2 regions of the Caballeronia sp. AZ1_KS37 genome follow, and region 1 is predicted to be linked to the other one. Evidence: predicted binding sites of a transcription regulator. Region 1 holds the regulator's gene; the other holds the start of a gene.
What was found. Region 1 encodes FliA, which starts transcription of late flagellar genes. Its sites were predicted from a motif close to CTAAAGTTTNNNNNNNNNNNGCCGNTA; they were not measured.

Region 1 (15,604 bases):
TGGAAGAGGAAAGACGGCGAGGCCGCGCCTCGGTCGAGGGGCTCGCGGGGCCGCTGATCGCGGCGCTGAAGACACGCGTCGAGCGCGGCGAGCAAAGCCTCGTATTCCTGAACCGGCGCGGCTATGCGCCGATCCTGTCCTGCGATGCCTGCGGCTGGGTCGCCGGTTGTCCGCGTTGCAGCGCGTATGCCGTGCTGCATAAGCCTGAGCGCGCGCTGCGTTGTCATCACTGCGGCTGGGAATCGCGCATTCCGAAGTCGTGTCCGGAATGCGGCAACATCGATATCGCGCCGATGGGCCGCGGCACGCAGCGCGTCGAGGAAACGCTCGCGAGCGTGGTGCCGGGTGCTCGCGTGCTGCGCATCGACGCCGACAGCACGCGCCGCAAAGGCAGCGCGCAGGCGCTTTTCTCCGATGTCCACGCGGGCGAAGTCGACATTCTCGTTGGCACGCAGATGATCGCGAAGGGCCATGATTTCCGGCGCGTGACGCTCGTCGGCGTGCTGAACGCGGACACCGCGCTTTTCTCCCACGACTTTCGCGCGAGCGAGCGGCTCTTCGCGCAACTGACGCAGGTGAGCGGGCGCGCCGGACGCGCGGGCTTGCCCGGCGAAGTGATGATTCAGACGCGCTATCCGCGTCACGCGCTGTATCAGGCGCTATCGCGACAGGACTACGTGGGTTTCGCCAATTCGACGCTCGCCGAACGCCGCGACGCGCGTCTGCCGCCGTTCGTCTACCAGGCGATGCTGCGCGCCGAAGGCCGCACGCTCGATGCGGCGCTGAAATTCCTCGAAGAAGCGGCGGCGGCGTTCGGACCTCTGCCCGGCGCTGAGCGCGTGACGGTCTACGACGCGGTTCCGCTCACCATCGTGAAAGTGTTCAATGTCCACCGTGCGCAACTGCTGCTCGAAAGCGCGTCGCGGGCCGCGCTGCAGGCGTCGCTGCGCGCGTGGCAGCCGGTGCTGCGCTCCCTCAAGGGCGTGCTGCGCTGGAACGTGGAAGTCGATCCGCTGGACGTCTGATTCAGATTTCGGCGCGTGGAACGTCGCTGACCGCGCGGTCGCCTTGGCCGGAAGCGTCATCGGACCGATGAACGTGCGGCGACGCGCCCCGCACGAACAACACGACGCAGACCGCGAACATCGCCCAAACGCCGGCCACCACCATCCAAGTGCTCATGCTCGTTGCTCTCCCCGAAATCGCGGAATATCGACCGCTGAAGGCGTCGCCATCGACGGCGCATGGCGTTTATAACGGCGGTGTCCGAGGATTTACTTAGGGGCCGTCTCAAAAATTCCGGATTAGGGAAACTACTAGGCACCGAGCGCCGCGCGCCATCCGGCGGTGCACCGCTCAAAGCCTTGTGCCACAAGGGTTTCATTGTGGTGCAACCCTAGCGAAAATCTCGGTTGCACCTTTTAAATCAGCGGGGTACGATTCGCCAACTTTTCAGGTCTCTGGCCGGCTGAGCACGACCGGCAAACGAAGGAAATATGGCGAGCACAACCCTAGGCGTCAAAGTCGACGATCTGCTGCGTTCCCGGCTCAAAGATGCCGCGACGCGCCTCGAACGCACTCCCCACTGGCTTATCAAGCAGGCGATCTTCGCTTATCTGGAGCGCATCGAGCATGGCCAGCTTCCGCCCGAACTGACGGGTGCGAACGGCTCGTCGGAAATGGCGGATGCACCTTCCGTCGATGGCGACGAAGACGGCGCGCCGCATCCGTTCCTCGATTTCGCGCAGAACGTGCAGCCGCAATCGGTGCTGCGCGCGGCGATCACGGCGGCGTATCGCCGGCCGGAGCCGGAGTGCGTGCCGTTCCTGATCGGTCAGGCGCGACTGCCTTCGAACGTCGCGGCCGAAACCGAAAAGCTCGCGACGAAGCTCGTCGAAGCGCTGCGCGCGAAAAGCTCGGGCGGCGGCGTCGAAGGTTTGATCCACGAATTCTCGCTGTCGAGCCAGGAAGGCGTCGCGCTGATGTGCCTCGCCGAAGCGCTCCTGCGCATTCCCGACCGCGCCACGCGCGACGCGCTGATTCGCGACAAGATCAGCAAGGGCGACTGGAAATCGCACATGGGCCAGGCGCCGTCGCTGTTCGTGAACGCGGCGACGTGGGGTTTGATGATCACCGGCAAGCTCGTCACGACGAACAGCGAAGCGGGCTTGTCGTCGGCGCTGACGCGTCTGATCGGCAAGGGCGGCGAGCCGCTGATCCGCAAGGGCGTCGACATGGCGATGCGCCTGATGGGCGAGCAGTTCGTCACCGGCGAGACGATTTCCGAAGCGCTCGCGAACAGCCGCAAGTACGAAGCGCGCGGGTTCCGCTACTCGTACGACATGCTCGGCGAGGCCGCGACGACGGAAGAAGACGCGCAGCGCTACTACGCGTCCTACGAGCAGGCGATCCACGCGATCGGCAAGGCGGCGGGCGGGCGCGGCATCTACGAAGGCCCGGGCATTTCGATCAAGCTCTCCGCGCTGCATCCGCGTTATTCGCGCTCGCAGCAGGAACGCACGATGAACGAGCTGCTGCCGCGCGTGCGCTCGCTCGCGCAACTGGCGCGCCGTTATGACATCGGCCTGAACATCGACGCCGAGGAAGCCGATCGTCTCGAAATCTCGCTCGATCTGCTCGAAGCGCTCTGTTTCGATCCGGAGCTCGCGGGCTGGAACGGCATCGGTTTCGTGGTGCAGGGTTATCAGAAGCGCTGCCCGTTCGTGATCGACTATCTGATCGATCTCGCGCGCCGCAGCCGTCATCGCCTGATGATTCGCCTCGTGAAGGGCGCGTACTGGGACACGGAAATCAAGCGCGCGCAAGTCGATGGACTCGAGGGCTATCCGGTCTATACGCGCAAGATCTACACGGACATCTCGTATCTCGCGTGCGCGAAGAAGCTGCTCGGCGCGCCGGATGCCGTCTATCCGCAATTCGCGACGCACAACGCGTTCACGCTCTCCGCGATCTATCACCTCGCCGGACAGAACTACTATCCCGGCCAGTACGAGTTCCAGTGCCTGCACGGCATGGGCGAGCCGCTCTACGAAGAAGTCACGGGCCGCGACAAGCTGAACCGTCCGTGCCGCGTGTATGCGCCGGTCGGCACGCACGAAACGCTGCTCGCGTATCTCGTGCGCCGTCTGCTGGAAAACGGCGCGAACACGTCGTTCGTGAACCGCATCGCCGATGAATCGATTCCGGTGAAGGAACTCGTGCGCGATCCGATCGACGAAGCGCAGGCGATCACGCCGCTCGGCGCGCCGCACGCGAAGATTCCGCTGCCGCGTCAGCTTTACGGCAACGAGCGCTCCAATTCGATGGGCCTCGATCTGTCGAACGAGCATCGGCTGGCTTCGCTGTCGTCGGCGTTGCTGGCGAGCGCGCATCATCCGTGGCGCGCGGAACCGATGCTCGAAGGCGGTGACATCGGCAACGGCGTCGCGCGCGATGTGCGCAATCCGTCGGATTTGCGCGATCTCGTCGGCACGGTCGTGGAAGCGTCGCCGGAACAGGTGAGCGCCGCGATCGCCAACGCGGTCGCCGCCGCGCCGATCTGGCAGGCGACGCCCGTCGAAGACCGCGCCGATTGCCTCGCGCGCGCCGCCGATCTGCTCGAAGCGCAAATGCACACGCTGATGGGCCTCGTCGTGCGCGAAGCGGGCAAGTCGCTGCCGAACGCGATCGCGGAGATTCGCGAAGCCATCGATTTCCTGCGCTACTACGCGTCGCAGATTCGCGCCGAGTTTTCGAACGATACGCATCGCCCGCTCGGTCCGGTCGTGTGTATCAGCCCGTGGAACTTCCCGCTCGCGATCTTCATGGGCCAGGTCGCCGCTGCGTTGGCCGCGGGCAACCCGGTGCTCGCGAAGCCCGCTGAACAGACGCCGCTGATCGCCGCGCAAGCCGTTCGCCTCCTGCGCGAAGCGGGCGTGCCGGCGGGCGCGGTGCAACTGCTGCCGGGCAATGGCGAGACGGTCGGCGCGGCGCTCGTCGCCGATCCACGCACGCGCGCCGTCATGTTCACCGGTTCGACGGAAGTCGCGCGCCTCATCAACAAGACGCTGTCCGAGCGCCTCGATCCGGATGGCCGCCCAATTCCGCTGATCGCCGAAACCGGCGGCCAGAACGCGATGATCGTCGATTCGTCGGCTCTCGCGGAGCAGGTCGTCGCGGACGTGCTGCAGTCGTCGTTCGATTCGGCTGGCCAGCGCTGCTCGGCGCTGCGCGTGCTGTGCCTGCAGGACGACGTCGCGGATCGCACGCTCGAGATGCTGACCGGCGCGATGAAACAGCTCGCGGTCGGCAATCCGGATCGTCTGTCGACGGATGTCGGTCCCGTCATCGACGCCGACGCGAAACGCGGCATCGACGCGCATATCGCCGGGATGCGCGACAAGGGCCGCAACGTCACGCAACTGCCGCTGCCCGACAACTGCGCGCAAGGCACGTTCGTGCCGCCGACCTTGATCGAGCTCGATAGCATCGACGAACTCAAGCGCGAAGTATTCGGCCCGGTGCTGCATGTGGTGCGTTATCGCCGTTCGAACCTTGATAAACTCCTCGACCAAATTCGCTCGACGGGTTATGGCCTCACGCTCGGCATCCATACGCGTATCGACGAAACCATCGCGCACGTGATCTCGCGGGCGCATGTCGGCAACATCTATGTGAACCGCAATGTGATCGGCGCCGTGGTCGGCGTGCAGCCGTTCGGCGGCGAAGGGCTGTCGGGCACGGGTCCGAAGGCGGGCGGCGCGCTGTATCTGCAGCGTCTGCTCGCGAAGCGCCCGACCGGTCTGCCGAAATCGCTGGCGAGCACGCTCGTCGTCGATCAGGTGGCGTCGAAGGACACGCCGACGGCCGCGCTCACCGCATTGCGCGACTGGGCGATCGGCGAACGCGATCCGCAGACGGCCGCGCGTTGCGACGGTTATCTGCAGCATGTGATGGCGGGCGCGACGGCCGTGTTGAGCGGACCGACCGGCGAACGCAACACGTACACGCTCGGCGCGCGCGGCACGGTGCTGTGCGTGGCGGCGACGGCGAGCGGCGCGCGCGCGCAACTGGCCGCCGTGCTGGCGACGGGCAACAAGGCGTTGTTCTCCGGCTCGGCGGGCGAGCAACTGGCGGCGTCGTTGCCTTCTGCGCTCAAGCCGTTCGCGATGGTCAGGAAAGCGGCGGAAGACTTCGACGCCGTCTTGTTCGAAGGCGACAGCGATGAACTGCTGTCGCTCGTGAAGGAAGTCGCGAAGCGTCCGGGACCGATCGTATCGGTGCAGGGCGTGGCTGCGGGAGCGTTCGCCGACGCTGGCCACGACGGTGAAGACTACGCGCTCGAACGTCTGCTGACGGAACGCTCGGTGAGCGTGAACACGGCGGCGGCGGGTGGCAATGCGAATTTGATGACGATCGGTTGAGACACCCCTCGAACGCTCGGTTCAAACGAATTCAAACAATCGGCAGCAGGCACGGCGTAACGGAGACACGCGCGGCACAGGCTGCCATCCACACTGGAACACAGGAGAAGCTATGAAGCACACGATGACCAAGCTGGCGGCAGCCATGACGCTCGCCGGCCTGTTCGCGGGGACCGCAGCTGCACAGCAGGCAGAAGACGTGAAGGTTGGCTACGCCGGCCCGCTGACCGGTGCGCAGGCGCACTACGGCAAGGACATGCAGAACGGCATCACGCTCGCCGTCGAAGACTTCAACGCCACGAAGCCGGTGATCGGCGGCAAGCCGGTTCGCATCGTGCTGAACTCGGCGGACGACCAGGCCGACCCGCGCACGGGCACGACCGTGGCGCAACGCCTCGTCGACGATGGCATCAAGGGCATGCTCGGCCACTTCAATTCGGGCACGACGATCCCGGCATCGCGCATCTACGCGAACGCGGGCATCCCCGAAATCGCGATGGCGACGGCGCCCGAGTACACGACGCAAGGCTTCAAGACCGCCTTCCGCATGATGACCTCCGACACGCAGCAAGGCTCGGTCGCGGGCGAGTTCGCGGTGAAGACGCTGAAGGTCAAGAAGATCGCGATCGTCGATGACCGCACGGCGTACGGCCAGGGTCTTGCCGACCAGTTCGAGAAGGCGGCGAAGGCGGCGGGCGGCACGATCGTCGACCGTGAATTCACGAACGACAAGGCTGTCGACTTCAAGGCGATTCTGACGAAGATCAAGTCGACGAATCCGGACCTCGTGTACTACGGCGGCGCGGATTCGCAAGCCGGCCCGATGGTCAAGCAGATGAAGACGCTCGGCTTCCGCGCGCCGCTGATGGCGGGCGAAATGGTGAAGACCGACACGTTCCTGAAGATCGCGGGCGACGCGGCTGACGGCACGGTGGCATCGCTCGCCGGCCTGCCGATGGACGAAATGCCGGGCGGCGCGGACTACTCGGCGAAGTACAAGAAGCGCTTCAACGAAGACGTGCAGACGTACTCGCCGTATGCCTACGACGGGGCGATGGCCATGTTCACCGCGATGAAGGCTGCGAACTCGACGGATCCGGCAAAGTACCTGCCGTTCCTCGCGAAGACCGACATGCAGGGCGTGACGGCGAAGCACCTGTCGTACGACTCGAAGGGCGATTTGAAGAACGGCGGGATTACGCTGTATAAGGTCGTCGGCGGGAAGTGGACGACGTTGCAGAGCGTGGGCGGGAAGTAAGGGCTTGTCGCAGTGTTCGAACGGCCCGGTCGCGAAAGCGGCTGGGCCGTTTTGTTTTCTTCTAGCTGCTGACCGTTCGAACCTTTCTCGCGAACAGACCTTTCTGTCCCATGCCCTCGAGATAGCTCACTTCCATGCCTACCTCGAGTTCATCGGAATCCGCGTCGGACAGTGCGGAGTAGTAAAAGTAGAGTCTCTTGAGGCCGTGTTCCGGCCTGATGTAGCCATATTTTTCCGTCAGACTTTCAATTGTTCCCATCTTCCGGTCGGCCTCTGGCGTACCGGAATTAGGTTGTCGGTCGCGGCGTCGTTGGAACAGGTCGCTCAAGACATCGCGCTCGTCTCCTCGCGTCTCATCCATCTTGTCGATGACTTCGGACATCGAGATGCGATAGCTCACTTCCTTTAGCAACATTGTGCTTGGTCGTTCAGGCTTGGCGTCGCCATTACTGACTGACTGCGTGAAGGTCCAGGTGACGATCATGACGCGGATTCCCAGAGTCTTGAGTTTGCGGACCAGTGGGACATAGTCGCTGTCGCTTGCAATCAACACGACGACGTCAAAGTGCTTGTGGATCGAAAGGTCGAAGGCTTCGAGCGCAAGCCATACGTCGATCCCTTTTTCCTTTCCGGCGAAGTTCATCGGCAGATAATGCGCAGTGACATTCTCGCGCATCAACATGTCATCAACGACGCGATCGTAGTAGAACGCATCACCGCCTTTCTCTTTGCTCTTTTGCGCCGAGAAGCGTCCCCTGAAATAATGAGCGTCGATTACTTGACAGTTGCCAATGTCGACAGCTTCCTCGTCGGCAACCTTATAGCGGATGTACTCATGCAGCCCGGGAATCGAAATCCAGGCCTTCTTCTCATGCTGATGGTTGTAGTACTTGCTGACGCGATCGAAATAATTGCCATCGTAAAAAACGCCGATCTTGGTCAGTTGCCTCGCTGCGTGAGACATCGTGCAGTCGCTCCTTTATCGTTTATCGAAGTCGGCTCTCTGAATCGAGAGCGTGGATCCGATTATCCGAAGCTGCCAGATGTCTTCGATAGTGCAGGATGCTGAATTTAAGTTGCCCAGAAGCAGTTCAGTCGGACGCTTTCTTGATTCGCTTATTCCCCGTCACCATCGCCCGAACCAAATTCTCCCGCGTCCACACGCTCATCAGCACGGCCGCGGCGACGTGCACGCAGACACAAACCTCGACCGCGATGGCGAGCCACGCATGAATCTCCTGCGGCCAGTCCTCGCCCCAGAACGCATCGAGCCGCATGATCCACCCGGACAGCGCGAGCGCGAGAATCAGGAACCAGAGAAGGAGCGCCATCAACCCGCCAAGCGGATTGTGCGAAACGTGATGGATCGGCCTGGCCCTGGCAAGCGACCTCAGATAGTCGACGAGATGCGAGCGCGTCGGCCACCACGCCGAAAACCGCGCATGACGCGAGCCGACGAAACCCCAAACGATACGCGCAACGACAAGCCCGGCCGCGACATACCCGAGCACGCGATGCGTGGAATCCGTCGGTCCGAACAGATTCCACAAGACGATGCCCGCGACGGCCCAATGCGTCAGCCGGACGAAGCCGTCCCAGACTTTCACGGCGCGAGCGTCATTCGACTTCCGACTTCACGACCGCCAGCGTCTTCGTGTCGTAATAGATCTCTACCTTCTTGCCGTTCTTGTCGTGACCGTAGATTTCGTAGCAGTTGCCATCGACCTTGAACTTGCGGATCTTGTAGCCTTGCGCTTCAAGCTGCGCCTTGGCATCCGATTCCTTCATCCATTCGCTCTTCGGATGCGCCGTGCAATCCGCCTTCGCGAATGCCGCACCCGAAAAGCCCAACGCCAACGACAAAGCCAGAACCTTAAGCATCGCTAACTCCCGGTGTTTTCGAACTGGCTACTCTACTGCCACCGGAAGCGCGCTGCAAGCAGCTTGAAAGTTTGTCCGCTAGCGCTTGCCTTGCTGGCGAATTTGTTCGAGTGTCGCGCCCGGCGTGCTCTGGTCCCGCGGAATGCGAATCTCGATCACCGCGGGCAAGCCGGATTCCCGCGCGCGCTCGAACGCAGGCATGAACTGCTCCGTCGATTCGACCAGCTCGCCATGCGCGCCAAACGCGCGCGCATATGCGGCGAAATCCGGATTCGTGAGCTCCGTCCCGTGCACGCGATTCGGATAATGCCGCTCCTGATGCATGCGGATCGTGCCGTACTGCGCGTTGTTCACGACGATGAAAATCACCGGCAGCCGATACTGCATCGCCGTTGCGAGTTCGTTGCTCGACATCATGAAGCAGCCGTCGCCCGCAAACGCGATCACCGTGCGGTCCGGATACAGCGACTTCGCGGCGATCGCGGCGGGCACGCCGTAGCCCATCGCACCGCTCGTCGGCGCGCACTGCGACCGGAAATGCCGATACGAATAATGCCGATGGAGCCACGTCGCGTAATTGCCCGCGCCGTTCGTCAGGATCGAATCGGCGGGAATCGTCTCGGCGAGCTGACGCATGATTTCGCCGAGCTGCACATCGCCCAACATCGGGCGCGGCTTGCGCCACTCGAGATACGCGGCGTGCGCGGCTTCGGCGCTGCCATCCCATGCAACGCTGGCGGGCGCTTCCAGCGAAGCCAGAAGAGACGCGATCTCCGGCATGCCCGACACGATGGGCAATTCCGCGCTATACACGCGCCCGAGTTCCTCCGCGCCCTGATGCACGTGGATGAGCGTCTGCTTCGTCTTCGGGATATCGAGCAGCGTGTAGCCGCCCGTCGTCGATTCGCCCATGCGCGGGCCGAGCACGAAGAGCACGTCCGCATCGCGCACGCGCGCGGCGAGCGCCGGATTGATCCCGAGGCCGACATCGCCCGCGTAGTTCGGATGGTCGTTGGAGAGCGTGTCCTGAAAGCGGAACGCGCAGCCGACCGGCAGTTTCCACGCTTCCACGAAGCGCGCGAAGTCCTGCGTCGCCTCGGCGGTCCAGCCGCTTCCGCCCGCGATCACGAACGGCTTCTTCGCGTTCGCGAGCAGTTCGCGCAGGCGCTCCATCTGCGCCTTCGACGGCGACGCCGCCACGCGCTGATATCGCGGCGCGGGCGGCACGGCATCGACAGTTTCGGTCAGCATGTCTTCCGGCAGCGCGAGCACGACCGGACCCGGACGGCCGGACATCGCCGTGTGAAACGCGTGGCTCATGTATTCAGGCACGCGGCGCGGATCGTCGATCTGCGCGACCCACTTCGCCATCTGCCCGAACATGCGCCGATAGTCGATTTCCTGAAACGCCTCGCGGTCCATGTGATCGCGAGCGCATTGGCCGATGAGCAGGATCATCGGCGTCGAGTCCTGAAACGCGGTGTGCACGCCGATCGACGCGTGCGTCGCGCCCGGCCCGCGCGTCACGATCGCGACGCCCGGCTTGCCGGTGAGCTTGCCGACCGCCTCGGCCATGTTCGCCGCGCCCGCCTCGTGGCGGCAGACGATCGTCTGAATCTGCTCGGTCTCGTCATGCAGGGAATCGAGCACGGCGAGGAAGCTCTCGCCGGGCACGCAGAACACGCGCTCGACGCCGTGATGGACGAGCGCATCGACGAGCAATCGCGCGCCGGTGGTTTGATCCTGTGAGGAAGGGACAGCGGACGTCATGCGAAGAAGTCTCCTTTGATTGTCCGGCGCGGCTTCGATGCGCGCGGAGCCTAAAGCTTACGCCGCCGCGCCCACGCGCGGAAACGGGCGAAGCGGAATCTTTTTCCGGGCAAACGCCCGCCCTTGCGATGCACGGCGCGCTTCCATCAGCCGAAATACCCCTTTTTCTCACCCCTTATCCAGCGATGGACAAAGACTCAAGTTCGCAATAATGGCTTCACTGAAAAGCGGACACGGCAACGAGCCAAGTGGGTCCGCTTGCTAAAGATCGCAGTTTCACCTCATCGGGGGCAAGTTTGAACATTCGTAAATTCATCGGCGCGAACAGCCGCGACGCACTGCGCCAGGTTCGTGAAGCGCTCGGCCCCGATGCCATCGTGTTGTCCAATCGCACGCTCGATGACGGCTCGGTCGAGATCGTCGGCGTCGCGGACAGCGACATCGCGTCGATCTCGCCCGCCGCGAAGGAACAGGCAGCACGTTCGGCGGGCACGTCGCGCGCCGCGCTGGCCGCCGCTGCAGCCGCGATGCCGGCGAAGCAGTCGGCCGCGAATCCGTACGCGAGCGGCGATGTGTTCTCGTCCGTCTTCGGCGCGAACACCGATGCGGACGATGAATTTCACGCCGAGCCGGAAGCTCGCGCAGAAGACGACACGCCGCCGACGATGGCCGATTCCAATCCGTGGCTGATCGAGCATGCGAAGCGCATCGCGCAGCAGGCGTCGATGCCGTCGAACCGTCCGCTGACCGCGTCGGCTGCGATCGCACGCGGCATGGGCGTGCCGGTCCCGGTGACTGCGCAAGAGACGCGCGTCGAAAAGACGGCGGACTCGGCCCGCTACGCCATGCGTCAGCAAACGAAGCGCGCGGAAGCCGCCGTCGAGCCGAAGGTCCAAACGCCCGACTGGGCACGCGAAGCCGCGCAAATCGCCGCGCGCCGCGCCGCGCAGAAGATCAACGCGAGCGCGCCGCACGCCGAAGCAGCCGAGGCGAACGCCGCGCCGGCATCGAAGGAACACGCATTCGATGGCTTGCCCGCGAACGCGGCGGCCGTCGTCACCGAAGCGATCCGCACGCGCATGGAGCAGGTCGTCAACGAAACGGTGATGAACGAGCTTTCGTCGATGCGCTCGATGATGGAAGAGCACTTCTCCGGTCTCATGTGGGGCGAGCGCCAGCGCCGCAACCCGACGGGCGGCGCGCTCACGAAGCGTTTGTTCGCCGCCGGTTTCTCGGCGCAGCTCGTCCGCATGATGGTGGACAACATGCCGGAACTCGAGAGCGTCGAAGGCGCGCTCGAGTGGGTGCAGCAGGTGCTCGAATCGAACATTCCGGTGATGGACAGCGAAGACGCGCTGATGGAACGCGGCGGCGTGTTCGCACTGATGGGCCCGACTGGCGTCGGCAAGACGACCACGACGGCCAAGCTTGCCGCGCGCTGCGTGATGCGCTTCGGCGCAAGCAAGGTCGCGCTGCTCACGACCGACAGCTACCGTATCGGCGCGCACGAGCAACTGCGCATTTTCGGCAAGATTCTCGGTGTGTCGGTTCACGCGGTGAAGGACGGCGCGGACCTGCAACTCGCGCTTTCGGAACTCCGCAACAAACATATCGTGCTGATCGACACGATCGGCATGAGCCAGCGCGATCGCATGGTCTCGGATCAGATCGCGATGCTGTGCGGCGCGGGTCATCCGGTGCAGCGCATCCTGCTGCTCAACGCGACGAGCCACGGCGACACGCTCAACGAAGTCGTGCAGGCCTACAAGAGCGCGGCGGACCAGCCGCCGCTCGCGGGCTGCATCCTGACCAAGCTCGACGAAGCGACGAATCTCGGCGGCGTGCTCGATACGGTCATCCGCTACAAGCTGCCGGTGCATTACGTGTCGACCGGTCAGAAAGTGCCGGAGAACCTGTACGTCGCGACCAAGCGGTTTCTCATCAAGAGCGCGTTCTGCATCCCGCGCGACAACTCGCCCTTCGTGCCGCAAGACGAAGAAACGCCTGCGCTGCTGTCCGCGTTGTCCGCGCGCGCCACGACCGAACTGCATGAGGTGCACTTTGGATAAGTTCGTGCTCGACCAGGCGGAAGGCCTGCGACGGCTCCTTACGCGCGCCGGTTCGCGCGTGGTGGCGGTCGCGGGCGCACCGGCGGGCATCGGATGCACGTCGGCGGTGGTGAATCTCGGCGCGGCGCTTTCCATCCACGGCAAGGACGTGCTCGTGATCGACGAGCACCGCAACGCGGGATCGGTGAGCCGTCTCGTGGGCACCGAAGACGCGGGCGCGCTCGCCTCGGTGATGTCGGGCCGGCGCATGCTCGGCGATGCCGTCGAGCGCACGCCGTTCGGCTTCTCGCTGATGGCCGCGCCGCGCGACGAACGCATCGTTCACGATGCCGCGCAATGCCGCGCGCTGCTCGACGGTCCGGCGGACATCGTGCTGATCGATGCGCAACTCGATCGCCACGGCGCGCTGTCGACGCTCGCGGCGCAGGCGCATGACTTTCTTATTGTGACGCGGGTAGCCGCGTCGGCGATCACCGAGGCGTATGCGTGCATGAAACGACTGCACTACGCCCATGCGATCGGCCAGTTCCGCGTGCTCGTCAATCACGTGCAGAACCCGGCCGACGCGGCGGTCGCGTTCGACAACCTGTCGGGCGTCGCGAGCCGGTATCTGGCCGTGTCGCTCGTGCAGGCGGGATATGTGTCCGAGGATGCGCGCGTCGCTCGGGCGATGGAACTCTCACGCTGCGCAGTCGAAGCGTTCCCGGCCACGGCCGCGGCGCGCGACTACCGCGCAATCGCGGCGGAGCTCCTGCACTGGCCGATGCGCCCCGCGCCTTATATGCGCGATGCGGGCGGCCAGGCCGACGCGCGAAATCCGGTTAGCGACTCTGTACAGGGCGCGCGGGAGGCGTCGCATCGTGCGGCTGCGCTTCACGACTTTGCATTGAGCAGCACGGCGTCGATGTGATCAAGATAGGTGACCAAGATGTATAACGCCCAAGGCAAACTCTCACAGTCGGAAGTGCTGACGAAATACGCACCGCTCGTTCGACGGCTGGGGCTCCAACTCGTCGCCAAGATGCCGGCGAGCGTCGATCTCGACGATCTCATTCAGGCCGGCATGATCGGCCTGCTGGACGCGGCGAGCCGCTACAAGGAAGATCAGGGCGCGCAGTTCGAAACATATGCGAGCCAGCGCATCCGCGGCGCGATGCTGGATGAGCTCCGCGCGAACGACTGGCTGCCGCGCAGCATGCGCAAGACGTCGCGCGAAGTGGAATCGGCGGTGCACAAGGTCGAGCAGAACCTCGGCCGCGCGGCGAGCGAGCAGGAAATCGCCGAACACATGAAGATGCCGCTCGACGAATATCAGTCGATGCTTCAGGACCTGCACGGCAGCCAGCTGATCTATTACGAAGACTTCGATCGCTCCGCCGACGACGAGCCGTTCCTCGACCGCTATTGCGTCGATCGTTCGGATCCGCTGTCCGCGCTGCTCGACGACAGCCTTCGCGGCGCGCTGATCGAAGCCATCGACAAGCTGCCCGAGCGCGAGAAGCTCCTGATGAGCCTCTATTACGAACGCGGCCTGAACCTGCGCGAAATCGGCGCGGTGATGGAAGTGAGCGAGTCGCGCGTGTGTCAGTTGCACAGCCAGGCGGTCGCGCGTCTGCGCACGAAGCTGCGCGAGCAGGCGTGGACGAGCGTCGAGGCCTGACGTTCTCTAGCTGATCTCGAAGTCCCGCGTCTCGGCGAAGACCGTTTTCCCTTCGCCGAGACTTTTCGCGCGGTACATCGCGCGGTCGGCGGCGCGCAGCACGGCGGTCATGCCGGTTTGATGCGCGGACGCCGCGCTCGAAAGCAGGCATGCGCCGATGCTCGCCGATACCGACACCGGCCGCTCCTGCACCGACGTAATTTCGCCGAGCGCCGAATGGATGTTGTCGGCCACCGACAACACGGCGTCGCGGTCGCGCATCTGATGCGCGAGCACGACGAACTCGTCGCCGCCCAGACGCGCGATGGTGTCCGACTTGCGCATGCGCTTCGCGAGCGAGTCCGCGAAGGCTTGCAGCAGCAGATCGCCGACGGCGTGACCGTAGGTATCGTTCACTTCCTTGAAGCCGTCGAGATCGATCAGAAGGAGCGCGGTGGCGTGATCGCCATTGGCTTCGGGCGCGTTCATCGCGCGATCGACGACTCTTTCCAGCGCGTACCGGTTCGACAGACCCGTGAGCGGATCGGTCGATGCCTGACGCGCTAGATCGCGATTCGCGTTGCCGAGCCGATCGACGAGCACGCTCAGATACACCGATGCGCCGAGTACGCTCAGCGCGAGCCCGATCGCGGCGGGAAGATTCTCGTGCCACCACGGCTGCCAGACGGCCATCGCCGTGACGATGATGAGCGCCGTCGCGCACGATACGGCGAGCGTGCGCTTGCCGTATCGGCATCCCGAACCGATCAGAAACCAGAACATCACCCAGAGAAGCGACAGCGCCGTTGCGCCGCCCGCGGCGAGCGCGAGCCCGAGGATCGTCTGATCGGCGATGGTCGTGACGGTCAGGCGTGCAACAGAAGGCGCGCTCATGCGGCTGACGATCAGAAGCGTGATCGCCCCATAAGACACATAGAGCGCGACGAGGCGCGTGGTCAGGAAGGCATCGTGTGAAGGGCGGAGCCACGCGAAAACGCCGTAAGCCAGAAGAACCACCGCTCCCATCCAGACCCGCAGCGTGGCCTGCTCGCGTTCCGGATTCCGGTGTTCGGACCATGCGAAGGCATAAGTCCGGCGTGCCGGTTGATGCGCCTGCTCCATACTGAACCCCTGGATGGTGATTTCTTTCTTTTATCTTGCTGCCAAGTACTGCGGCCCCGTCGCATGGCATCGGCTGAATGGAGTGGTATCGAGTTGCACCGAGCGAGCGATCCGCTATTTTGCAACGTTTTGCGAAGACGCTGTGTTTCGTGTAAGAACAGCTTAAGAACGTCCATTTCTCATTCACGGCGATGCGCGACGAATCCATTTCTTTGGCTGCCGAATGGCTGCCCGTTTGCAATAGCGAAGACGTGCCGGAAGGCGGCGCGCGCGGATTCATCGTGGCCGATGAGCGGATCGTCGTGTGGCGGGACAGCATCGGCGCGGCGCATGCGTGGCGCGATTACTGTCCGCATCGGGGCGCGCAGTTGTCGCTCGGGCATGTGATGCGCGATCAGATCGTGTGTCCGTATCACGGCTGGAGTTACGACATCGAAGGACA
Region 2 (15,604 bases), on a different contig from region 1:
CGCTTGCAGATCCCGCGAAATGCCCGCGAGCCCGACGATATGTCCCTGCGTATCGTGCAGCGGCTGCTTGCACGTCATGCACCAGCCGGGCTCGCGCCCCGGATACAGATGCAGTTCGAGCTGATCGATCAGCTGATGTCCCTGCGCGATGATCGCCTGATCCTGCGCCGTGTAGATGCGCCCGAAGCGACGCGGGAATACGTCCTCGGCGGTCTTGCCGAGCAGCGCGGATTTGTCGTCCTTGTGACCGCAGCGGCGCGCGAGCGTGCGATTGACCATCGCGTAGCGCGCCTCGCGATCCTTCACGAAGAACACGATGTCGGGCATCGCGTCGAAAACCGGCGCGAGCAGCGCGAAATGCGCGAGCATGTCGGCGAGCGTCGATGCCGGAGGTGGTGCGATCGTCATGCGTGCGGGTGTCGGTTGCGCTCGGTGGATTCTGGCGACCGATTATAGGAGCGCCAATACGCGGACAAAATTGGCGCTGGCCCCACTAGAAATGACGCGTTTCAGTCAGCTCGCCCGCAGCGATCAGCGTGTCGATGCAAACCGGCGCGAACGGCGGACGCGCCACCGCGCGCGGCCATCCGAACAGGACCGACGCCGCCTCGCCGCAGATGCGCCCCTGACACGGCCCCATGCCGCAACGCGTCTGCAATTTGGCATCGCGCCAGTTTGCGTATGAGGCGACTTCGCCGATTGAAACATCCTCGCAGCGGCACAGCAACGTGTCCGGCGATGGCATCGCGCGGGCGTCGGCGCCGAGTTCGAACGTACGTGCGACGCGTCGCGCGAAGGCACGCCAGCGATCGCGTTCGCGCTCCAAACGCGCATCGATGGCGACGCCGAGCGCCGCCTGCGCCGCGATCGCGCCTTCGACGCGCGCGAGCTCCATCCCGCCGATGCCCGCGCATTCGCCCGCCGCGAATACGTCTCGCTGAGAGGTTCGCTGGGCGCCGTCGACGTGGATCGCGCCGTCGCGTTCGTCCGTCAAGCAGCCGAGTGCAAGCGCGAGCGTCGTGTTCGGCACGAGTCCGAAACCGCACGCGATGCGATCCGCTTCAAGCGTTTCATCGCGCCCGCGCGTGCGGATCGTGACCGCCTCCACGCGCGCGCTTCCATGCGCCTTCACGACGACGCTGCCCGTCCGGTAACACGCGACGCCGAGCGCGACGGCCTGCGCCAGCTTTCCCGGCGTCAGCGCCAGCGACGCGACGAATCGTGCGACCCGCGCGAACGGCGCCTGTTCGACGACCGCGACGACGCGCGCACCGTGACGACGCGCGGTATCGGCGGCGGCGAGCAACAGCGGCCCGCTGCCCGCCACGACGATGCGCTCGCCACGCACCGGCATGCCGCCTTTGACGAGCGCCTGCAAGCCGCCTGCACCGGTCACGCCGGGCAAGGTCCAGCCGTCGAAAGGAAGCAGCCGCTCGCGCGCGCCGGTCGCGAGGATGAGCTTCGAATACGCGAGCACGAGCGGCGCGCCGTCGCGTTCGAGCAGCAGCCGTTTGTCGCCGGGCGCTGCCGCGACCTTCGTCGAGTTCATCACGATCAGCTTCGCGTGCGAGCGCGTTTCGTCGAGCCATTGGCGCAATGGCGCGGCGGGCGCTTGCGTCGGACCTTGCCGCCAGATCTGGCCGCCAGCGCGCGGATTGTCGTCGATGAGCGCGACGCGCCCGCCCGCTCGCGCCGCCATTCGCGCCGCGCTCAAGCCCGCCGGTCCCGCGCCGACGATCGCGATGTCCACTCGTTCGATGTTCATCGCGTCGTCTCGATCGACAGGCCGTCGCGGCAAAGCGTCTGACAGCCGAGCACATGCGCGCGGCCATCGACCGTCACGCGGCATTCGTGACACACGCCCATGCCGCACAGCGCGGCGCGCGGCTCGCCGGTGACAGAGCGCCGCGTGCCACGAATGCCCCGCATCGCGATCGCGGCCGCGACGGTCGCGAACGCGGGCACGTCGAGCGATTCGCCGTCGATGATGACGCGCACGCGCTCAGCCATCGGCGTGCTCCGGCGCGAATCGTTGCGGGGAGAAAGCGTTCGTGTCGGGCATATCGAATGGAAGCGGCTCGCCGAGCATCTGCGCGACGAGGAGTTTCGCGGTGCCGAGCGACGTCGTCACGCCGAGCCCTTCGTGACCCGCCGCGAGCCACAGCCGGTCGCCGGGGAAACGCGCCGGTCCGATCAGCGGCAAGCCGTCGGGCGTGGCGGCGCGAAAACCGGTCCACGCGCGAATCGCATCGAGCCCGCCGATTCCCGGCAGATAGCGCGTCGCGCGCGCGAGCATCATCGCGAGCACGTTCATTTCGACGGCGGGATCGAGCGTGCCGAATTGACGCGACGACCCGATCAGCACTTGCCCCGTCGGACGCGGCTGCGCGTTGAACGCGACCGACGTGCCGCGCGCGTGATGCGCGCTCTTGATATAGCCGAGCTCCAGCACCTGATGACGAACCGTGCCCGGATAACGATCGGTGATGAGCAGATGCCCCTTCTTCGCTTCGAGCGGCAGTCCCGCGATCAGATCCGGCGCGGCGAGCCCGTTGGCGACGACCACGTGCGCAGCCGTTCGTCGTTCACCATTCGCGAGCGTGACGCGCGCGTGCGCGCCGGCGGCATCGACGGAATGCACCGCGCAGCCGGTCGATACGCGAATGCGCGTCGAACTCGCCAGCAGCCATTGCGCGGCGGCGGGCGCGTAGACGATCGCGTCGTCGTCGATGAGCAGGCCGCCTTGCATCGCGTGGCTCACCGACGGCTCGGATTCGCGCAGCGCGGCGCGGTCGACCATATGCGCGCGCACGCCCGCCGCGGCGAATGCGTCGCGCATCGCGCGCGCGGCGTCGAGTTCCTCGTCGTCTTCCGCGATCCAGAGCGTGCCGCAGCGCGAGAACGCATCGCGCTCGCGCAGTTGCGGGCCGAGCGCGAGCCACAGTTCGCGCGAAGCCCGCGCCAGCGCGAATTCGGCGGGCGAATCGTTCATCACGACGATATGGCCCATGCCCGCCGCCGTCGCGCCGCCGCCGATGCCGCCCGCGTCGAGCACATCGACCGTCATGCCGCGCGCGGCAAGCTCGGCTGCGCACGCCGCCCCGACAATCCCGCCGCCGACGACGATCACGTCCGCCGTCATATGCCTTTGATGAACGGATCGCGCGCGTCGAACACGAGCCGTCCTTCGCACATGACGTGCGCGTAACCGGTGATCGTCGGGATCAGCGCGTCGCCGTCGAGCGCGTAACTGCCCTCGAACACGCTGCCGATGATGCTCTCCTGGCGCCAGATGTCGCCCGGCGCGAGCGCGTCGTCCGCCGCGAGGCACGCGAGCTTGGCGCTCGTTCCGGTGCCGCACGGCGAACGGTCGTAGGCGCTGCCCGGGCACAGCACGAAATTGCGGCTGTCGACGCCGGCGACGGGCGAATCCGCGAACAGTTCGATATGGTCGATGAACGCGCCGTCCGCGCCGGTGATGCCCTGCGCATGCAAGGCATCGCGGATCGCCTCGGTGAACGCGGTCAGCTCGGCGATGCGCGCGGGCACCAGTTCGCGACCGTGATCCGCGACGAGAAAGAACCAGTTGCCGCCCCACGCGACGTCGCCGGTGAGCGTGCCGTGGCCGGGCACATCGACCGATACCGCCCGCCGATGCCGATACGCCGGCACGTTGCGCACGCTGACGCTGCCGTTCTCGTGCAGCGTCGCATCGACGGGCCCGACGGGCGTATCGATCCGATGCCGCCCCGGCGCGATCCTGCCCGCATGGGCGAGCGACGCGACGAGCCCGATCGTGCCGTGCCCGCACATGCCGAGATAGCCGACGTTGTTGAAGAAGATGACGCCCGACGCGGCTGCGGGATCGTCGGGTTCGCAGAGCAACGCGCCGACCATCACGTCCGAGCCGCGTGGCTCCGTGACGATGGCGCGGCGCCAGTCATCGAAGCGCGTGCGAAACGCGTCGAGCCGTTGCACGAGTGTGCCGTTGCCCAGATCGGGGCCGCCCGCGATCACGAGGCGCGTCGGTTCGCCGCCCGTATGCGAGTCGATGATGTCGATGGTTTTCATGCCGCTATCGTAGAAACGCGTACGCCGGGCGTCTTGACGCGGCTGGACGGTTTGGATGACGAAATCGGCATAATCGAAGGTCGTCCGGAGGGGCTTTTCGCGGTGCGAAACGGCTATGCCGAAATCGGCACGCGGCGCGCGCGAATCACGCAAGACGCCTGATTTTTCGGTGCTTACACTGCGTACCGTCCAATCAATTTCGGAGAGCCGCCGTGACGCATATCTGGGAAGGCGTGATGCCCGCCGTGACCACCAAGTTCAACGCCGATTTCAGCATAGACCGTGCGTGGACCGCGAAGAACATCGACGCGCAGATCGAAGCGGGCGTGGACGGCATCATCGTGTGCGGCTCGCTCGGCGAAGCATCGACGTTATCGCTGGACGAAAAGCTCGACGTGCTCGACATCGCCGTGGACGCCGCACGCGGCCGCGTGCCGGTGCTCCTGACGATCGCCGAGAACAGCACGCTCGACGGCTGCCGCCAGGCCGAGCGCGCCGCGCGCCACGGTGCGGCGGGCTATATGGTGCTGCCGGGTTTGCGTTATCTGTCGGACCGGCGCGAGACGCTCAATCATTTCCGCATGGTCGCCGATGCCAGTCCGCTGCCGCTGATGGTCTACAACAATCCGCTCGCTTATGGCGTCGATGTCACGCCCAAGATGTTCGCCGAACTTGCCGAAGACAAGAAGTTCGCGGCGATCAAGGAATCGAGCGGCGACGTGCGCCGCATCACCGATCTCATCAACGAAACGGGCGACCGCTATGCGATCTTTTGCGGCGTCGACAATCTCGCGATGGAAGCGATGCTGATGGGCGCGCACGGCTGGGTCGCGGGTCTCGTGTGCGCGTTCCCGCGCGAAACGGTCGCGATCAGCAAGCTGATTCGCGCGGGGCGTGTCGAGGAAGCGCGCGCGATCTATCGCTGGTTCGCGCCGCTGCTCGCGCTCGACGTGTCGCACAAGCTCGTGCAGAACATCAAGCTCGCCGAGGCGATCGTCGGTCTGGGCACGGAGCCGGTGCGTCCGCCGCGCCTGCCGCTCGCCGGCGATGAGCGCAAGGAAGTCGAAACGCTGATTCGCCGGAGCATCGAGACGCGCCCCGCATTGCCGGCGCTTTAAGACGCGCGCGAAATGAAAAATGCCGCCGGTTTGTCAACCGGCGGCATTTGCTTCTTGATGGGCTTCAGGCCGCGATCTGCGCAGGCGCGGGATCGGTGAGACCGCCATCCGAATCCGCGCCTTCATCGTAGAGATGCAGCAGACGGTAACCGCTCTTGTACACCGGCTGCAGGCGGAAGTTGTTGACCGGCTCGATTTCCAGCGCGAGACGCAGGCGCGAAACGTGGCTGTCGATCGTGCGGGTCGTTTCGCGGAACTCGCGTCCCCAGACCATCGCGAAAATATGATCGCGCGACAGCACGCGGCCGATGTTCGAGAAGAAAAGCTGCGCGAGACGGAATTGCGTGCCGCTCAACTGCACCGGCTTGCCGCGCACGGTGACGGTTTGCTGGCGTGCGTCGAAACGATACGGCCCGACTTCGAGGCATGCGCTCGACGTCGCGGGATACGCGCGGCGCAAGAGCGCTTCGACGCGCGCGCCGAACTCGCCCGGGCGGATCGGATACACGACGAAATCGTCCGCGCCGGCGGTGAGCGCGCAGACGACGTTGTGTTCGGCGCCGTCCGGCGTCGCGAACATGACCGGCACGCGTTCGCCGAAGCTCGAGCGCACGGATTTCAGCAGATCGAGGCCGCAGAGGCCCGTGGAATTCCAGTCGAGAATCAGCAGATCGACCGTGGAGCGGGACAGCGCCTTCGACAGCACGAGGCCATCGCCGAAAGTCACGCAAGTGTGGCCGAGTCGTTTGACGACATCGCTGATGAGATTTCGATAACTGGGGTCGGTTTGCAAAACGGCGACGCGCATAGTGTCTTACCTGATGAGTCCAAGGGACATGAAGCGGAGGCCGTTTTGCGGCGCCCGCCGGGCGTCTCGTCGCGGGATGAGACGGGGATTTACAAGCTGCGAATTCTGGGCAGCGATGCGACCCTTTCCCATCGGACTCATCCGAATTGTCAACGCATGTGACTGCCTAGCGCCCGGAACGGGCGGCGTCTGATGCGCGCAACCATCTCGAAATTAGAACGGGTTTTCGCTTTTGCGCGCGCTTTCATCCTGTAACATGCCGTGTTTGGCTCAAAAGTTCCCGCTTCCGCCGTTTTACCGAGACGTCGCGTAGCAAGCTGCGCCGCGACTGTCCGTCGCATCGCGCAGCGCGGATGACGGGCAGCGGCTTTCGAATCCGCGCCCGCTGGCTTCCGGCCCGGATCGTTCGCGTTCCGCGCCCGGGCCTTCGCTTCGCGTCCACCCGGCGCGTTTAGTCACTCCCGCAGGGCAAAGCCTCGTTCTACCGCGCGTCATGCGTGGCTTTTCCACTTACGGGTTCTTTTCCGATGCAGGCAACACCTCTGTCCGACGCCCCGCGCGCGGCCGGCCGTGCGCTCACGCGCGGCGATTACAAGACGCTCACGCTCGCCGCGCTCGGCGGCGCGCTCGAGTTCTACGACTTCATCATCTTCGTGTTCTTCGCGCCGGTCATCGGCCAATTGTTCTTTCCGCCGTCGATTCCTGACTGGCTGCGTCAATTGCAGACTTTCGGCATCTTCGCGGCGGGTTATCTCGCGCGCCCGCTCGGCGGGATCATCATGGCGCACTTCGGCGATCTGCTCGGACGCAAGCGCATGTTCACGCTTTCCGTGCTGCTGATGTCCGTGCCGACGCTCCTGATGGGCCTCCTGCCCACGTACGCGTCGATCGGCCTGATGGCGCCCGTCCTGCTGCTCGTGTTCCGCGTGATGCAGGGCGCGGCGGTCGGCGGCGAAGTGCCGGGCGCGTGGGTGTTCGTGTCGGAGCATGTGCCGGGGCGTCATATCGGCTATGCGTGCGGCACGCTCACGGCCGGCCTGACGGCGGGCATTCTGCTCGGCTCGCTGATCGCCACGGGCATCAACAAGGCGTTCGCGCCGGCCGAAGTCGCCGATTTCGCGTGGCGCCTGCCGTTCCTGCTCGGCGGCATCTTCGGTCTGTGCTCGGTGTATCTGCGTCGCTGGCTGCATGAAACGCCGGTGTTCGCCGAGTTGCAGAAGCGCAAGTCGCTCGCCGCGGAACTTCCGCTCAAGGCCGTGCTGCGCGATCACGGCCGCGCCGTCATCGTGTCGATGCTGCTGACGTGGATGCTTTCCGCCGCGATCGTCGTCGTGATCCTGATGACGCCGACGCTGCTGCAGAAGCAGTTCCACATCGCGCCGGCGACGGTGCTCGTCGCGAACTGCGCGGCGACGCTGTGCCTCACGATCGGCTGCGTGCTGGCGGGCGCGATCGCGGGCCGCATCGGCGCGGGCAAGACGATCTTCGTCGGCGGCGCGGCGCTCGCCGTCACGTACTGGATGATGTTCCAGCAGGTCGCGGCCGATGCCTCCGCGCTCTTGCCGTGGTACGCGCTCGCGGGCTTTTTCGTCGGCGTGATCGGCGCGATTCCGTTCGTGATGGTCAAGTCGTTCCCCGCGGCCGTGCGTTTCTCCGGCATCTCGTTTTCGTACAACGTCGCGTATGCGGTGTTCGGCGGACTCACGCCGATCGTCGTCTCGCTGATGATGAAATCGAGCCCGATGGCGCCCGCGATCTACGTCGGCGCACTGTGCGCGGTCGGCGCGCTGACGACGTTGTTCATCAAGCAGGCGCGCTGATCCGGCGTTAGCGTTCCACACGCGAAGTGGCGCACCGTTCACGCGGTGCGCCATTTTTCATTGCGCTTTCACGTTTCGGCCCACGCCGAAACATCGGCCGCGCCGCGCGCCTACGATGGCCGGCATGAACTCGAATCTTTCTTCATCCGAAACGCGTCTGTCCGCACGGCAGACGCTCACCGTGACGGCGACCAGCGTCGGCTTCGTCGTCTCGCAACTCGATGTCTCGATCGTGAATGTCGCGCTCGCGCGCATCGGCCACGATCTGGGTGCGAGCGTCGCGAGCCTGCAATGGACCATCGACAGCTACGCGCTCGCCTTCGCCGCGCTCATGCTCTCGGCCGGTTCGCTCGGCGACCGCTTCGGCGCGCGGCGCATGTTCGTCGGCGGACTCGCGCTTTTCGCGCTGGCGTCGCTCGCGTGCGCCTTTTCCGGCGACGCGACGCAACTCATCGCCGGGCGGGCCTTGCAGGGCGTCGGCGCGGCGGCGATGCTGCCGAACTCGCTCGCGCTGCTGAATGCGGCGTGCGGCCACGACCGGCGTCTGCGCGCGCGAGCGGTCGGCTTGTGGACGGCGGCGGGCGCGGTGTCGATCGCGGCGGGGCCGATCGTCGGCGGCGTGCTGATCGCGGCGTTCGGCTGGCGCAGCATTTTCTGGGTCAATCTGCCGATCTGCGCGGCGGGCATCGTCGCGACGCTCGCGTGGATAGAAAACGCGCGACCCAAAGATGCCGGTCGTGCGCGCGGCATCGACCTGCCCGGCCAGGCGCTGGCGATCGTCGCGCTCGCCTCGTTCGTCGGCGCGGTGATCGAACTGCGCCCGCTCGGACCGATGCATCCGCTCGTCATCGGCGCCTTGCTGCTCGCGCTGGCGGCGGGCGGCGCGTTCATCGCGATCGAGCGCGAAAGCCGCACGCCGATGCTGCCGCTGTCGCTCTTCGCCGAGCGCACGTTCAGCGCGGCCGTGGCCTTCGGTATCGGCGTGAATCTCACCTACTATGGAATGGTCTTCGTGCTGAGCCTGTATTTGCAGCGCGTGCTCGGTCACACGCCCTTGCAGACCGGCCTCGCGTTCCTGCCGCTGACGGGCGGATTCCTGATCTCGAACCTGGCGAGCGGCCCTGTCGTCGCGCGCTTCGGCTCGCGCGGCCCGATGATCTTCGGCGCGCTGCTCGACGCCGCCGGTTTCGCCGCGCTCGCCTTCGTCGATGCGACGACGCCCACGGCCGCGCTGCTCGTGCCGTTCCTGCTGATTCCATCGGGGATGGGACTCGCGGTCCCGGCGATGACGACCGCGCTGCTCGGCACCGTCGGCCAGCCGCGTGCGGGCACGGCGTCGGCGGTGCTCAACACGGCGCGGCAGGCGGCGGGCGCGATCGGCGTCGCGGCGTTCGGCGCGCTCGCGGCTCATGGCGACGGCGCGGCGAGCGCGCACCAGATCGTCGATGCGGTGCGCTGGTCGGCGGCGATCTCCGTCGCGCTTCTGTTGTGCGCCGCGTCGATCGCGCGTCATGTGAACAATCCGGCGAGCGCGAACGCCGAAGAACGTGTTACTTAGAGACGGACGTCGGGAACGGCCGTTGCAACGCCCAGGTAAAGCCGCGAATCTTTTGAGGACAACACTATGTCGACAATGCCCCGCTCCCCCGAGGAGCCGCTCGAACCGGACCCGGACAAGCTGCTCGATCCCGACGCCGCGCCGAACCCCGAAGATCCGGACATGCCTGACGGCCCGGATTCCGCGACGCCGATGGTGCCCGCCGATCCGAAAAACGGCGAACCGCGCATGTAGAACGCCGGGCGGCCATCGCGCGCATAAAGCAATGCCCGCGCGGCCTTGAAAGCCGCGCGGGCATGCTTACTGATGCTCGTGGACGAAGAGCGTTACAGGCTAGTGGTCTGCACCGCGCCGGTTTCCAGCGCACGCTCGATGAGCGCTTCCTGCTGCGCCTTGCGAACGGCATCGGCAACGAGCGTATCGGGCGCTTCCACTTCGGCCTTGATCGCGCCGATGATGCCGTCCGCTTCGACGATCACGAGCGATTCCGCCGAATCCGCACGGCTGATGATGACGCGCAGCGGCCCGCCGCCCTCTGCGATGCTGGCGCAAAACTGCATCGTTTGCCCGCCGATCACTTGTTCGAATGTTTGAATCATCGCTGCCTTCCGCGTTGGTTGGACATAAGCTGACACACGCTGCGCGCCATGCGGCGCGCAGCCTGCTTTCTCATTGATCCGCGCATGTCGACTAGGTTCAATTCTGTAAGCATGCGCGGCGCGACGCAAGCTCAACGTCTTGCGTCGGCGAGTTCGCGAAGGATGGCGGCGGTCGAATCGTCGGCGGGAAAGAAGGCTTCGATCGCAAGCTCCGACAACGTGATGTCGACGGGCGTGCCGAAAACCGTCGTCGTGCTCAAGAACGACAGCACGCCGTGCTGCGTGCGCAAACGCAAGGGCACGACGACGGGATCGGTCTCGCCGCGCGGCTCGTGGGTCGCGTGACGCGGCGCGGGATACGCCTCCAGTTCGGCCATGAGCGCGACGAGCGTCGCATCGCCGGACACGTCGATTTGCCGGCGCAGGCGCGCGAGCAGATGCGCGCGCCACTCGTGCCAGTTGTCGATGGCATCGGCGAGACCTTGCGGATGCATCGACAGCCGCAGCACGTTGACCGGCGGCACGAGCAATTGCGCATCCGCCGATGCGACGAGCGGCGCGAAAGCCGCGTTGGCCGCGATCATCGTCCAATGACGATCGACCGCGAGCGCGGGATACGGCTCATGCCCTTTGAGCACGAGATCGACAGCACGCCTGGCAGCGGAAAGTTGCGGATCGGCCAGCGCGCGCTCGCGATAAACCGGCGCATAACCGGCCGCGACGAGCAGCGTGTTGCGCTCGCGCAGCGGCACGTCCAGTTGCTCGGCGAGGCGCATCAGCATGTCCCGGCTCGGCAGCGAGCGGCCCGATTCGACGAAGCTCAGGTGACGCGTGGACACGTCCGCAACGCCTGCGAGATCGAGCTGGCTCATGCGCCTGCGCTGACGCCATTCGCGCAATAGCGCGCCGACGTCCGATCGAACGGCCGGATGTACGAGGGTCGAGTTCATGCAACCGATGTTAGACGAAACATGATCACGCGATCCATTACCTGCGAAGTAAGCGGCGCCACGAACGTAACATTTACGCCGCAAACATCTGCGAAGAAAAACTTGCGCGCGACACCCTAAATCTCCGGCACTTTCGCGCCGATAAGTCCAACAACAAGCGAACAATGCGTCGCGAGCCGTGCGCGTCTCAATCCCGAGCACGCACGGCCCGCGGCGCCCGGACTTTTGCGGAGAAATCATGTTTGTCATCATCGGATGGTTGTTGGTCATCGGCTCGGTGATCGGAAGCTTCGTCGGCGTCGGCGGCCACCTCGCGGCCCTCGTGCAACCGTTCGAGCTGCTGTGTATTTTCGGCGCGGCGATCGGCGCGTTCGTCGTGTCGAATCCGACCGCGACGCTCAAGAAAACGTTGCAATCGATTCCGAAGGCGTTCAAGGGCGGCGGCTACACGAAAGAGAAATATCTCGCGCTGATCGCATTGCTCTACGAACTGCTTCAGAAGGCGCGCAAGGAAGGCATGATGGCGCTCGAAGCCGATGTCGATGCGCCCGAGTCCAGCCCGGTCTTTCAGAAGTACGAGCACGTCATGGCCGATCATCATCTGCTCGACTTCATCGTCGACTATCTGCGCATGATGTCGGCGGGCAATGTCAACGCGCTCGAAATGCAGGATCTGATGGACGAAGAGCTCGACACGCACCACACCGAAAGCTCGATCGCCGCGAACGCCATTCAGAAAATGGCCGATGGCCTGCCTGCATTCGGTATCGTCGCCGCGGTGATGGGCGTCGTGCACACGATGGGCTCGGTCGGCGCCGCGCCCGCCGTGCTCGGCGAGATGATCGCGGGTGCGCTCGTCGGCACGTTCCTCGGCATTCTGCTGGCGTACGGCTTCATCGGCCCGCTCGCGGACCTGCTCAACGCGAAGGGCGCGGCCGAAGCGAAGCCGTTCCAGTGCGTGAAGTCCGTGCTGCTCGCATCGATGAACGGTTATGCGCCGACGATCGCGGTGGAGTTCGGCCGCAAGGTGCTCTTTACCGCCGATCGTCCGAGCTTCAAGGAACTCGACGACGCGGTTCGTGCCACCAAGATGCCGAAGGCGGCTTCGTGATGACATCGGGTACGCAAAGGACCAACGCACATGGCTGAGAAACCGTCACGCGATCCGCTGCAGTCCGTGCTTGCGCCGACTGTCGTCGTCAAGCGCAAGAAGAAGGCGCACGGACACGGCCATCATGGCGGCGCATGGAAGATCGCCTACGCCGACTTCGTCACCGCGATGATGGCGTTCTTTCTGTTGATGTGGCTGCTCGGATCGACATCGAAGTACGACAAGGAAGGCATCGAGCAATACTTCAATACGCCGCTTTCCGCATTGTTCGGCAACGATGGCGGCGCGTCGGCGCATACGAGCGTCATCGCGGGCGGCGGCAGGGATCTGTCGAGCACGCGTCCGGGTGAAGGCAACAAGACCCAGACGCAACCGGTGCCGCAATCGATCGCGCGCGCTGCCGTTGCGATGGACGACTTGCGCAAGCTGCAGCAACTCAAGCAGAAGCTGATGGCGCTCATCGAGCAGACGCCTGCGCTGCGCGCGTATAAGGATCAGATTCGCATCGCGATCACGAGTGAAGGCTTGCGTATCGAGATCGTCGATTCGCTCAAGCGGCCGATGTTCGCATCGGGCAGTTCGAGACTCGAAAGCTATGTGACGACGATTCTGACGAACATCGGCGCATCGCTGAACGATGTCGATAACCGCGTGTCGATCGCGGGGCATACGGATGCGGTGCCCTATTCCGGCGGTCAGGCGGGCTATTCGAACTGGGAGCTTTCGAGCGAGCGGGCGAATGCCGCGCGGCGCGCGCTCGTCGCGGGCGGCATGAAGGAAAGCAAGGTGCTGCAAGTGCGCGGACTGTCCGACGTGCTGCCGCTCAACAAGGATGTCGTCGACGAGCCGACGAATCGGCGGATCAGTATTCTCGTGCTGAACAAGGCCGCGGAACAGGCGTTCTTCCGCGATGGCGGCAGAACCACGGTCGATGAAACGCGGCCTGTCGAAGCGGCGCTTCCCGCGCCGGTCTCGGTCAAGTCGGATGCGCCGGCGGCGGTGGTGAAGTAGACAACGCTCGCGGCTTGACGAAGCGCCATGCACATCGAATCGTGCATGGCGCTTTTTCATTTCAGCCGAGCCACTCCGCGACCGTCTGCACCACGAGCCAGACGTTCGCCGCGCTGATGACCACGAACAGCGCCCACGCGAGGAGCTTCATGAACGGTTTGTTCGCGAACGCTCCCATGAGGCCGCGATCGCTCGTCATCCGGATCAGCGGATAAAGCGCGAACGGCAGTTGCAGGCTCAGCACGACCTGACTCGCGACGAGCAGCTTGCCGACCGCGCCGTTGCCCATCACGTACACGCCGATCAAGGCTGGCACGAGCGCAAGCGCCCGCGTGATGAATCGGCGCTGATAGCACGGGATTTTCAGTTGCAGGAACCCTTCCATGATGACCTGCCCTGCAATGGTCCCGGTGAACGTCGAACTCTGGCCCGATGCAAAGAGCGTCACCGCGAAGAGAATCGCCGCAAGCCCGGTTCCCACGATAGGCGCAAGCAGCTTGTACGCATCTTCGATCTCGGTCACTTGCGTGTGTCCCGTCGCGTGAAATGCCGATGCCGCGAGAATCAGGATCGCCGCATTGATCAGCAGCGCGAGAACGAGCGACACGATCGTATCGAGCCGCGAAAGATTGATCGCCGATGCAAGGCTCTTCGCATCGCGATTCACCACGCGCGTCTGCACGATCGAGGAATGCAGATACAGGTTATGCGGCATCACGGTCGCGCCGAGAATGCCTATCGCGAGATAAAGCGGCTCGCGATCGCTCAACGCGTGAATCGATGGCACGAGCCCGGCAGCAACCGAAGGCCAATGCGGTTTGACGAGCACGAGCTCGACGATATAACCGACGCCGATCGTCGCGATGAGCCCGAGCATGATGGCTTCGAGATCGCGAAAGTTCTTGCCTTTCAGGCCCAGCACGATGAGCGTATCGAATGCGGTGAGCACCACGCCCCACATCAGCGAAACGCCGAACAGCAAATGAAACGCGAGCGCGCCGCCGAGCACTTCCGCGAGATCGCACGCGATGATCGATAACTCCGCGAGCATCCATTGCACGCTCGCGACCGGTTTCGCGTAACGCTCACGCGATAGCTGCGCGAGATCCTTTCCCGTGACGATGCCAAGGCGCATCGAAAGACATTGCAGCACCATCGCCGCAAGACTCGACAACACGACGACAAAGAGCAGGCTATAGCCGTAGTGTGAGCCGGCTTCGATATCCGTCGCCCAGTTGCCCGGGTCCATATAGCCGATGGAAATGAGCAGGCCCGGCCCCGCGAATTGCAGAAGCTTCTTCCATAGCGGCGCGCCCGGCGAAACGGCGACGGAGCCTTTGACTTCCGATGGGCAAAACGGCGCGGTGGCCGTGGTCGGCAGATTGAACGGCAATTTATCGAGTCCTGATGGGATATCGGGGACAACATCCGCGAACGATGTTGTTCAGGTAGCTTACAAGGCGCGTCTCGCGGGCGAGTCTATCACCGGCTGCGCGCATTCACAGACAGCCCCAATCTGACCAAAGCGTCATCTCATCGCCAGCATCTCGTCACGGTACGACAAATAGAATTCAGTGGTGGCTGTAGCGAGCGTGCCGACGCTGCATATCGCGCAACCGCACGTCCCGTTCATCTTTACCGCATGAGGAGTGCGCCATGAAACTAGTCACACGCATCGCTGTAATTGCCCTTGCTGCCGCGCCGCTCGCCGCGCTCGCACAATCCGAAGGTCTCACGCGCGCGCAGGTGAAAGCGGATCTGCAACGCGTCGAACAAGCCGGCTATAACCCGTCCGAGCGCGATGCGTTCTATCCCAACGACATCCAGGCAGCCGAAGCCAAGGTCAGCGCGCAAAGCGCATATGGCTCGTCCAGCGACGGTTCGTCGTCTTCGGGACGCACGATGTCGACGACGCCGCTCGGTCAAACCCCGCAGTAACGCACGCTCATCGAACGAGACACGCGCGGCCTTCCGCGCCGTCTCGCTCGCGTCCCTTCGAAGCGCGTAACCCGCGCTCGCGCTTCGCTATTCCCCGCTGTCCGATGCGAATGCTCCGCCCTACCATGGGCTTTCGCAAGCTTGCTTTCAAACCGCCTTATCTGACATCGGCGCCATATTCACGTCATATTGTCGTTGGCACCCGGCCACTACCATAACGACACTGATGGCGAACCGCACGCCCCGCTCCGTCATTGCGTCCCGCGCGTTGCATTCGCCTCATTCGCAGCGCCCTCTCCCAGCTTCTTCCGAACGACTCAATGTGGATAGTCAACGTTGCGCTTAAGCGGCCATACACGTTCATCGTGATGGCCATCATGATCCTGCTGGCGACGCCGTTCGTCCTCATGACGACGCCTGTGGACGTGCTTCCCGAAATCGACATTCCGGTTGTCAGCATCATCTGGAACTACACAGGCCTTTCCGCGCAGGACATGGCCAATCGCATCACGTCGGTCAACGAGCGCAGCCTCACGACCACGGTGAACAATATCGAGCACATCGAGTCGCAATCGCTGCAAGGCATCGCGATCATCAAGCTCTTTCTGCAGCCCACCGCG

Region 2: motA (flagellar motor stator protein MotA) is a predicted target of FliA. The motif match lies at 11,042-11,068, and genes of this name have one in related genera.

Annotation. Positions count from the first base shown of each region.
Region 1 is NZ_JALQDP010000024.1:147,559-163,162, reverse strand. It holds gene NCS00_RS14015 (primosomal protein N') at 1-1,025, shown strand, start outside; gene NCS00_RS14010 (hypothetical protein) at 1,027-1,182, opposite strand; gene putA (trifunctional transcriptional regulator/proline dehydrogenase/L-glutamate gamma-semialdehyde dehydrogenase) at 1,497-5,423, shown strand; gene NCS00_RS14000 (branched-chain amino acid ABC transporter substrate-binding protein) at 5,536-6,681, shown strand; gene NCS00_RS13995 (NYN domain-containing protein) at 6,743-7,645, opposite strand; gene NCS00_RS13990 (cytochrome b/b6 domain-containing protein) at 7,773-8,288, opposite strand; gene NCS00_RS13985 (PepSY domain-containing protein) at 8,299-8,562, opposite strand; gene NCS00_RS13980 (thiamine pyrophosphate-binding protein) at 8,641-10,332, opposite strand; gene flhF (flagellar biosynthesis GTPase FlhF) at 10,629-12,401, shown strand; gene NCS00_RS13970 (MinD/ParA family ATP-binding protein) at 12,394-13,311, shown strand; gene NCS00_RS13965 (RNA polymerase sigma factor FliA) at 13,330-14,061, shown strand; gene NCS00_RS13960 (GGDEF domain-containing protein) at 14,068-15,162, opposite strand; gene NCS00_RS13955 (Rieske 2Fe-2S domain-containing protein) at 15,375-15,604, shown strand, end outside.
Region 2 is NZ_JALQDP010000030.1:72,221-87,824, reverse strand. It holds gene NCS00_RS16620 (AraC family transcriptional regulator) at 1-408, opposite strand, end outside; gene NCS00_RS16615 (NAD(P)/FAD-dependent oxidoreductase) at 494-1,765, opposite strand; gene NCS00_RS16610 (2Fe-2S iron-sulfur cluster-binding protein) at 1,762-2,010, opposite strand; gene NCS00_RS16605 (NAD(P)/FAD-dependent oxidoreductase) at 2,003-3,142, opposite strand; gene NCS00_RS16600 (4-hydroxyproline epimerase) at 3,139-4,071, opposite strand; gene NCS00_RS16595 (dihydrodipicolinate synthase family protein) at 4,284-5,189, shown strand; gene NCS00_RS16590 (response regulator transcription factor) at 5,254-5,997, opposite strand; gene NCS00_RS16585 (MFS transporter) at 6,525-7,817, shown strand; gene NCS00_RS16580 (MFS transporter) at 7,933-9,375, shown strand; gene NCS00_RS16575 (hypothetical protein) at 9,442-9,609, shown strand; gene NCS00_RS16570 (hypothetical protein) at 9,702-9,974, opposite strand; gene NCS00_RS16565 (helix-turn-helix domain-containing protein) at 10,106-10,924, opposite strand; gene motA (flagellar motor stator protein MotA) at 11,163-12,035, shown strand; gene motB (flagellar motor protein MotB) at 12,066-13,046, shown strand; gene NCS00_RS16550 (Nramp family divalent metal transporter) at 13,108-14,439, opposite strand; gene NCS00_RS16545 (DUF4148 domain-containing protein) at 14,703-14,984, shown strand; gene NCS00_RS16540 (efflux RND transporter permease subunit) at 15,305-15,604, shown strand, end outside.